Linked DNA regions of Solitalea canadensis DSM 3403. The protein of the gene in region 2 interacts with the protein of the main gene of each other region in a pairwise test. Links are inferred from orthologs where the notes say so. Each region holds a gene or a part of one and is shown on either strand. Other genes may lie near its edges.

Region 1 (2,987 bases), 2.8 Mb from region 2 along the record:
AAACGTATAGATACGGTACTCCAATATTATAGAGCGATAAGTTTGTAAGAAAAAACACCTGGAAGATAACCAGGAATATGAATCGTAAAACGTTAACGGTAATAATTCTAATCATGGTTCAGGTTAGATTCGAGCTTTTGTCTTTCTTGAATAAATTTGTCTTGAACAACGTAAACATATTGTAAACGCTGAAAATCTGTAGAAAGCAATATCTCAATATTCAATAAGCTTTCTCCTGTTTGTTTAGGAGTATCAATTACTTTACCTAAAGAAACGTTCTCTGGGAATAATGAATAACCTGTTGTAACAACACGTTCTCCTTTTTTTACCACCACGTGATTTGGGATTTCTTTTAAGATGCCGATTCGCGGGTTGGTGCCTTCCCATACCAATGAACCAATTTCATTGGTTGAAGCCAATTTTACACTGATTTTACTGTCTTTATGCAGTAAAGACATAACTGTACAAAAATTATCAGAAACATCTTTAACAATTCCTACCACTCCCTGAGCACAGATAACACCCATTCCTGGTTTTATTCCGTGACGCGCTCCGCGGTTTAGCGTAAGGAAATTGTTTTGATAGCTTATGGTGTTATTTACTACTTTTGCCTCTATATAAGTATACTGTTGAATTTTCATTGAATCTTGTTTCAAGGTATCAATAACAGTTTTCTTCTTAATAGAGTCGTTATAAAAAACCGATGGTAACATATTACGAAGTTTGGCATTTTCAGCGGCAAGACTATCGTTTACGCGACCCAACTGCATATAGCTTTTTATGTCGTTAGATGTCGTGTAGAGATTACCAATAAGTTTATTGGATGAATTAATAAAGGAGGTTTTTTGGTAGTTGTTATTTTGAATAAGCAGGATGATTGCAATAGTTTCAAAAATAACAAACAGAAAAAATGCGTGAAAACGAAGAATGAATAGCCAAAGGTTACGCATCGGTTGGGTTTAATAAGTTGAAATGCCTGAAAAACCAAATGACAGATAAAGCAATTGTATTAAGTTATCTGTCATTCAAGTTTCTTCTATTTATTTTAAAGATTATGGCATCAGGAATCTAAAGTTCTCAATGTTTTTGAGTGCGATACCAGTACCGCGAACCACGGCGCGTAAAGGATCTTCAGCAACGTGTACAGGTAATTTGGTTTTAGCCGCAATACGTTTGTCTAATCCACGAAGTAAAGCACCACCACCTGTCAGATAGATACCTGTTTGGAAGATATCCGCTGAAAGTTCAGGAGGAGTGATCTCTAACGCTTTAAGAATCGCTTCTTCAATTTTTGAAATAGATTTATCTAAACAATGAGCAATTTCAGTATAAGAAACCATGATTTGCTTAGGAACACCCGTCATAAGGTCACGACCCTGAACAGCGAAATCAGCAGGTGGTTCTTGTAATTCAGCCAAAGCTGAACCAACTTCAATTTTAATTTTTTCAGCAGTACGATCACCGATTAAGATATTGTGCTGACGACGCATGTAGTTAACAATATCGGCATCAAAGTTATCACCCGCTACACGAATAGACTGGTCACAAACAATGCCACCCAATGCAATTACTGCGATCTCAGTAGTACCACCACCTATATCAATGATCATATTACCCATTGGTTCTTCAACATCGATACCGATACCGATTGCTGCAGCCATTGGCTCATGAATAAGGTACACTTCTTTTGCTCCGGCAATCTCAGCTGAGTCACGTACGGCACGTTTCTCCACTTCTGTAATGCCTGAAGGAATACAAATAACCATACGAAGAGATGGGAACAACCATCCTTTACCTCCATTGATCATTTTGATAAAACCACGAATCATGTGTTCTGCTGCATCAAAGTCTGCAATAACACCATCTTTTAGTGGCCTTACGGTTTTAATATTTTCGTGTGTCTTACCATCCATCTGCATTGCCTGGCGGCCAATCGCAATCATTTTTCCCGATTTACGGTCAAGTGCTACGATTGATGGTTCATCCACTACTACTTTATCGTTATGAATGATCAGGGTATTGGCTGTACCTAGATCAATCGCGATTTCCTGGGTGAAAAAGTTAAACAGTCCCATTCGGTTTGTTGCTCAGTTGTTATATTAATTCTTACTTACTTAATTAGCTTTTACGAGATACCCCGCCATTCTTATATTAACTCGTTGTTAAATATAAAAATTAATGTTTAAAGTGACGTACTCCTGTAAATACCATCGCAACATTGTTGTTGTTACAATACTCAACAGAATCCTTGTCTTTAATAGATCCGCCTGGTTGTAAAACAGCTGTAATGCCAGCTTTGTGAGCAATTTCAACACAATCAGGGAATGGGAAAAATGCATCAGAAGCCATAACAGACCCTTTAAGGTCAAAACCGAAAGTTTCGGCTTTTAATATTGCTTGCTTTAATGCATCTACACGTGAAGTTTGTCCTACACCACTCGCTAGCAATACATCACCTTTAACTAACACAATTGTGTTAGATTTAGTATGTTTTACCAATTTATTAGCAAAAAACAGATCTTTAAGCTCTGCTTCTGTAGGTGCCTTGGTGGTAACTGTTTGCATCTGAGCAGGACCTTCCATTGAAAGATCTTTATCTTGCTCAATTACACCGTTCAATAATGTTTTAAATTGTTTAGCTGATAATTCAACCGCTTTCTGACGTAAGATGATACGGTTTTTCTTTTCGGTTAATATAGCAACCGCATCATTATCATAATCAGGTGCAATTAATACTTCAAAGAATAATTTGCTGATTTCGGTTGCCGTTGCAGCGTCAACTTTACGGTTGGTAATTAAAACACCACCAAATGCTGAAACCGGATCACATGCCAATGCTGCATCCCATGCATCTTTTAAAATATCGCGGGAAGCTACACCACAGGCATTGTTATGTTTTAAAATAGCAAATGTAGGAGCATCGAATTCAGCGATTAACTGAACTGCTGCATCAACATCTACCAGGTTGTTATACGAAAGCTCTTTTC
Region 2 (3,070 bases):
TTTCTTTTAGTGCAACGATATCTTTTAAGTTACCTTGTACACCTGACATACCAAATACACCTTCGGTAATTACTAAAATAGCACCAGGAGTACCTTCAACTAATTTTTCTGCACGTTGTAATTGTTTCTCAAGGCTATCCATATCGTTATGCGTATATACATAACGTTTACCTTGGTGTAAACGAACTCCGTCGATGATACAAGCATGAGCCTCAGCATCATACACAATAACATCATGGCGATCAACTAATGTATCGATGATAGATACCATTCCTTGATAACCAAAGTTTAATAAGAATGCATCTTCAAAACCAACGAATTCGGCAAGCTCTTTTTCTAAAGCTTCATGATTATTTGAGTTACCCGACATCATACGAGCACCCATAGGAAGAGCTAAACCATATTCTGCTGCACCTTCTGCGTCTGCCTTACGTACTTCAGGGTGGTTTGCCAAGCCTAAATAGTTATTTAAACTCCATACTAAATGTTCCTTACCACGAAACATCATATGTGGGCCTATTTCACCTTCCAATTTAGGGAAAGCAAAATATCCGTGAGCCCATTTAGAATGCTGTCCAATAGGACCTCTCTTCTCCTTAATCTTCTCGAAAATATCCAATGCCTTAAATTTTAGTGTTTTAAAATCTTTGAAAGTCTGCAAAAATAAAAGTTAATTGCAGATTTATCAACAGGGTTATTTAATAATGGTTTGATTATTATTTCTTTACTTCTAGTAAATATGGCTGCGAAAGTTATAAAAAAATCCCGGTAATGCCGGGATTTTTTTATAACTTTCTACGATACCTAATCTACATTATCGTGCAGGAATGAGTTATTAGGGCGTATTTCTGTTCCATCATTGTCGTCCGACAAGGTAAAACGAGAAATATGTTGTTCCGACGAATGAGGCGTTTCCTTAAGCTTCATATTCTTACGAACATAAGCAGGCACACTCTCTAACTCATTCAACCCCCCATTACTATTCAAACGAATGCTCAGATTTTTGAGTTTCATAATACGTTCTCTCGAAATCTGAAGATTTCTTCTCATAATTTCTTCCTCCGACAGATTTTCGTCCTCCGGAACGTTTACTACTGAAACTGGAGTTTCTGGCTCTGCAATAGGCAAAGGTTCTTCCTGAGCTCTTTTAGAAACACTAAACTCAAATGTATTCGATGACGAATTGCTTTCATCATTAGTTTCAACCCCAAACAAGTCAAACATCGACACCTGGCGAATGTTAGGAGCCTGTTGAGGCTGTACATTTACCTGTGGTTGTTGTTCAACCTTTTTAATTGAAGGCTCCAGTGACTTATTTTTCATCACATTCACCTGCATCATATCTTGTTCAGGCTCTGTTTCCTCATGCAAGCTGATCACTTTTCGCTCAGGCTCTTGCGGAACTGGAGGCGTATCAACCACTTTTGCAGTGGCTTGAGCCGAATAACGTTCAGCTTTGGTATTAAAACCAGTAGCGATTAGCGTTACAGAAATAGCATCGCCCAATGAATCGTCGTTACAGTTACCCCAGATAATATCTGCTGTAGAACCTGCTTTTGACTGAATATAATCCGTTATTTCAGTTACCTCATCCATTAATACCTCATTTGTACCTGAAGTGATATTTAACAGAATATAGCGAGCTCCTTCTATTTCGTTATCATTCAATAACGGAGATGCCATAGCTCCTTCCACCGCTTTACGTGCACGATTTTCACCTTCAGCTGCAAAAGAACCCATGATAGCCACACCGCTATCTTTCATTACTGTTTTAACATCTTCAAAATCTACGTTAATATATCCCGGAACGGTGATAATTTCCGCAATACCTTTTGAAGCTGTAGTCAATACATTATCGGCTTCTGCAAAAGCATTTGACAGTTGCAGATTCCCACACATTTGACGCACTTTTTCGTTAGAGATAACCAAAAGTGTATCAACGCTCCTTTTAAACTCTTCTAATCCTAAATCGGCCTGAGCCATACGGCGCGGACCTTCAAACTTAAACGGTGTAGTTACGATACCAACAGTTAGAATTCCCATTTCCTTTGCCGCTTTGGCAATGATAGGGCTTGCTCCTGTTCCTGTACCTCCGCCCATTCCGGCAGTGATGAACACCATTTTTGTATTTGACCCCAGCATCTCACGGATCTGATCCACATTTTCAATTGCTGAGTTACGACCAACTTCAGGAATTGAGCCGGCACCACGACCTTCAGTTAAACTGGAACCCAGTTGAACCTTGTTAGGAATCGGACTTAATTCCAGCGCCTGGGCGTCGGTATTACAGATAATGAAGTCAACTCCTTTAATACCTTGACGGTACATGTGATTGACTGCGTTTCCACCTCCACCTCCAACACCAATTACCTTGATAATTGATGATTTTTCTTTGTACATTTCGAATTCCATTATCGTGATGTTTAAGCGTCGTAAATTTTTGAATTCAATTTCGCAATGTAATATTAGCTATTTCAATGCCCTTTTTTAAGCTCAGAACAGTTGAATGTGGAAAAACCCAGCCATTGTTGATAACTATTAACACTTTTTCCACCATTACCGTCGTATAAATATGTTTGTTTATTGAAATACTTATCGTTCGTTGTTCTATTTTAAGTAATCCTTGTCGTCAATATCCTCACGGATGAAATCTTTGATCGGATCAATGAATTTTTTAAGCCATTGTTTGCGATCTGCCTGTGGTTGGTGCACTTGTTTATCGGCAGAAACCACATTATCATTCTTCATCCTGTCTTCTTCTAAAGCCTGAAGTCCTTTTATAACCAAACCTATACCTGTTGCATACATCGGACTAACCACTTCCGTTTGGTTTGACTTCGCAATGTGTTCATTCGGATAACCGATACGAGCATCCAATCCGGTAACATATTCCACCAATTGAGGCAAATGTTTCAACTGTGCTCCACCTCCGGTTAATACAATACCTGCGATAAGTTTTTTCTCGTATCCTGAACATTGTATCTCATAATATATGTGCTCAATAATCTCCTCCATACGCGCCTGAATAATGTAAGCAAGATTTCTTACTGATACTTCTTTAGGCTGACGT
Region 3 (3,129 bases), 1.8 Mb from region 2 along the record:
AAGCTTTTTTTGTATAAACAATGGAATATCAGGCAACTGGTTTTCAATATAAATGTTTGCGTTAGGACATAAACACCAGTAATTATCGCTATTATCCTCTGCAAAGTTTAGATCCTCCTCCGAGGAACAAGTATTATGTACTAAAAGTTTTCTCCCTTTACCCATCCAAGGCAAATACGACTGTATAGAGTTTTTCCCTTTAGCATTAAAGAAGGAAATATCTAATCCAAAACCTTCATAAAGCTTAAGAAAATCACCTGTTTTATTTTTATAAAACTTACCTTCTTCTGCAGTTTCCTGATTATGGATTGAAACGATTGATTGTTCTAAGTCAGCTATTTGCCTGAATAATTTTTCAGAAACAGAATAAGGAGCGTGAGGAACAACTGTTGCTTCCTGTGGGGCCTTTGACGCCAATTCAATCGAATTTGACAACAATTTTTCTGCAGATGCAGGATTAAATCCAAAAACTTCCACAAATGTATGATAGTGTAAGTTCTGCTTTTTCTTCTGCAAAAATGTATTTTCCGAATTGGAGATATCACCTACTCCAACTATTCCATTCTCGCGCATTTCATTTTCGGCACGCTCTATGGATGAAATAATTTCCTGAATGTCTGCGCTACGAAACTTCTGCACATTTTGAATGAAGTTAACCAAACCAGTTTTTTCAGGCAGCTTACCTTTTAGGTGAGAAAGCTCAAGATGACAATGGGCATTTATAAAACCTGGACAAAGAATTCCATCAAAATGCTCTACATCATTCAAACCAACAGGAGATTGCAGCAGGTTTATCACTTTTCCATCATCGTCGATGATCACTACTCCATTTTTTAAAGGCTCATGAGCAAGTGTAATAATCCAATCAGCAGACAATTTTCGCATGTGCCAAAGATAGGGGTTATAAAACTTGAGAATGAGAAAATTTAGGAATTTGCCATAAAACAGTAATTGCATTTAACTATCATTTCCTCATTCTCCAATACTCAATTTTCGAATTATTAAAAAACCGTATCTTTGCGCCATGGAAAAGGCATTGGTTAAGAAGGACATACGTTCATATTCACTTGAAAATCTGAAAACTCTGTTTACCGAAATGGGTGAACAAGGGTTTAGAGCAAAGCAGGTTTATGAATGGTTATGGAAAAAATCTGCCTGGAGTTTTGATGAAATGACCAATCTTTCAAAAGATCTTCGTGAAAAACTTAACCAAAATTTCACCATCAATGCTGTTGCAATTGATAAGCAACAAATCAGCTCAGACCGAACTATCAAAAATACCTTTAAGCTTTACGACGGTAATATTATTGAAGGTGTATTAATTCCTACAGAAGACAGGATGACCGCTTGTGTGTCTTCACAAGTTGGTTGTAGCTTAACCTGTAAATTCTGTGCCACCGGCTACATGGATCGTAAACGTAATTTAAATGCGGATGAAATTTATGACCAGGTAGTTTTGATCGACAAACAGGCACGTGAGCATTATGGAATTCCATTATCGAACATTGTATATATGGGTATGGGAGAACCTTTGCTCAATTATAGTGGGATGATGAAATCGGTGGAAAGACTTACTGCTGAAGATGGATTAAATATGGCAGCAAAACGTATTACCGTTTCAACAGCTGGCATTGCTAAGATGATCAAAAAACTTGGTGACGATAATGTTAAGTTTAATCTTGCCTTATCTCTCCACGCTGCAAACGATACCAAGCGCAATGAGATTATGCCTATTAATGAGCAAAACTCATTAACAGCATTGCGAGACGCGTTAAAATATTATTTCGCTAAAACTAAAAATCCAGTTACTTACGAGTATATCGTATTCAATGACTTTAATGATTCCTTGCAAGATGCCAAAGAACTGGCTCAGTTCTGTAAACATGTTCCTTGTAAAGTAAATATCATTGAGTATAACCCAATTTCATTTGCAGATTTTGTAAATACGGAGGAAGACAAACTGGAAGCTTTTGCAAGCTACTTACGGAAAAACAATGTAAATGTCCATATCCGCAAAAGCAGAGGCAAAGATATTGATGCAGCTTGCGGACAACTCGCCGTAAAAGAAGAAGCGGCAGCAGGTCATTAAACTGAACATTCAGATGTTTATTGCCATATTTATTTAGATGTGGCGTTGATTGCTATTTAACATTCGATCAATCCTAATGATTGGTCATTTACTATCTATGAATATTTTTAAAGAGTACATTAATGATTTTCTTTCATTAATATTTCCTGAACTATGTCAGGCTTGTGGAAACAATTTATTTAAGGGAGAAACTGTTATATGCACATTTTGTCAACAGCACCTTCCCTACACAAACTTCCATCTCGACAAGGCTAACCCGGTTGCCAAACAATTTTGGGGCAAGATTAAAATTGAAGCAGCATGTGCCTGTTTTAATTTTAGAAAAGGTGGAAAAGTGCAAAATCTTTTACATCAGCTTAAATATAAAAAACAACAGGAGGTAGGTGTTAAATTAGGAAGAATCTACGGATATCAACTTCGTTATGCCGAGCCATATGACTCTGTCGACATTATAATTCCTGTGCCACTTCATCCAACCAAATTAAAAACCAGAGGTTACAACCAAAGTGAATGTTTTGCCAAAGGTTTGGCAGAGAGCATGAAAATCCCCATTAACTCCAATTCCTTAATTAAAACTACTTCAAATGAAACACAGACTAAGAAAAACCGTTTTCAGCGTCATGAAAACGTGGAAAGCATTTACCAAATCAGAGATATAGATGAATTGTCCGGAAAACATATCCTATTGGTAGATGATGTCATTACGACTGGTGCAACAATCGAAGCATGTGCAGAAAGCTTGTTAAAAATCGAAAATGTTAGCGTAAGCGTTGCCGCTATTGCTTACGCAAAATAAAGATAGATGTTTAAACAAATTTTATCGCTGATAATCTGATAGTTACAAGATTATTGAAATATTTTCACTTTTTCTGAAACCTTTCTGTACCTGCTGCGTAAAAGGACACAGAGAGCGTAAATTTAGATAGAAGGCGGGATTAACTATGTTAATCTTGCTTTCTTTTTTTATGGGCATTTCTTCCCAATTTTTCACTTCTTTTTAGAACAGGAACAACAGTTGGTGATTAGTGGTAACACTAATC

What was found.
Region 1: the proteins of ftsZ (region 2) and SOLCA_RS01725 interact in binary tests that used the Escherichia coli proteins (3 or more experiments, as listed by UniProt). The link is inferred for Solitalea canadensis DSM 3403 from one-to-one orthologs.
Region 3: the proteins of ftsZ (region 2) and rlmN interact in binary tests that used the Escherichia coli proteins (3 or more experiments, as listed by UniProt). The link is inferred for Solitalea canadensis DSM 3403 from one-to-one orthologs.

The regions. Positions count from the first base shown.
Region 1 is NC_017770.1:444,537-447,523, forward strand. What follows is about bases 65-2,885. They hold SOLCA_RS01725 (rod shape-determining protein), read right to left. Parts: upstream 2,076-2,885; coding sequence 1,053-2,075; downstream 65-1,052. Other genes in these bases: SOLCA_RS01715 (hypothetical protein), read right to left, coding at 65-115; mreC (rod shape-determining protein MreC), read right to left, coding at 108-950; purH (bifunctional phosphoribosylaminoimidazolecarboxamide formyltransferase/IMP cyclohydrolase), read right to left, coding at 2,176-2,885. In the rest of the region: more of SOLCA_RS01715, read right to left, coding at 1-64; more of purH, read right to left, coding at 2,886-2,987. UniProt on the Escherichia coli protein: Forms membrane-associated dynamic filaments that are essential for cell shape determination. Acts by regulating cell wall synthesis and cell elongation, and thus cell shape.
Region 2 is NC_017770.1:3,244,258-3,247,327, forward strand. Bases 109-3,012 are described here. They hold ftsZ (cell division protein FtsZ), read right to left. Parts: upstream 2,413-3,012; coding sequence 805-2,412; downstream 109-804. Other genes in these bases: SOLCA_RS13365 (aminotransferase class I/II-fold pyridoxal phosphate-dependent enzyme), read right to left, coding at 109-619; ftsA (cell division protein FtsA), read right to left, coding at 2,608-3,012. In the rest of the region: more of SOLCA_RS13365, read right to left, coding at 1-108; more of ftsA, read right to left, coding at 3,013-3,070. UniProt on the Escherichia coli protein: Essential cell division protein that forms a contractile ring structure (Z ring) at the future cell division site. The regulation of the ring assembly controls the timing and the location of cell division.
Region 3 is NC_017770.1:5,025,339-5,028,467, reverse strand. Bases 94-3,056 are described here. They hold rlmN (23S rRNA (adenine(2503)-C(2))-methyltransferase RlmN), read left to right. Parts: upstream 94-1,024; coding sequence 1,025-2,089; downstream 2,090-3,056. Other genes in these bases: SOLCA_RS21240 (ComF family protein), read left to right, coding at 2,187-2,885; SOLCA_RS21250 (amidohydrolase family protein), read right to left, coding at 94-885. In the rest of the region: more of SOLCA_RS21250, read right to left, coding at 1-93.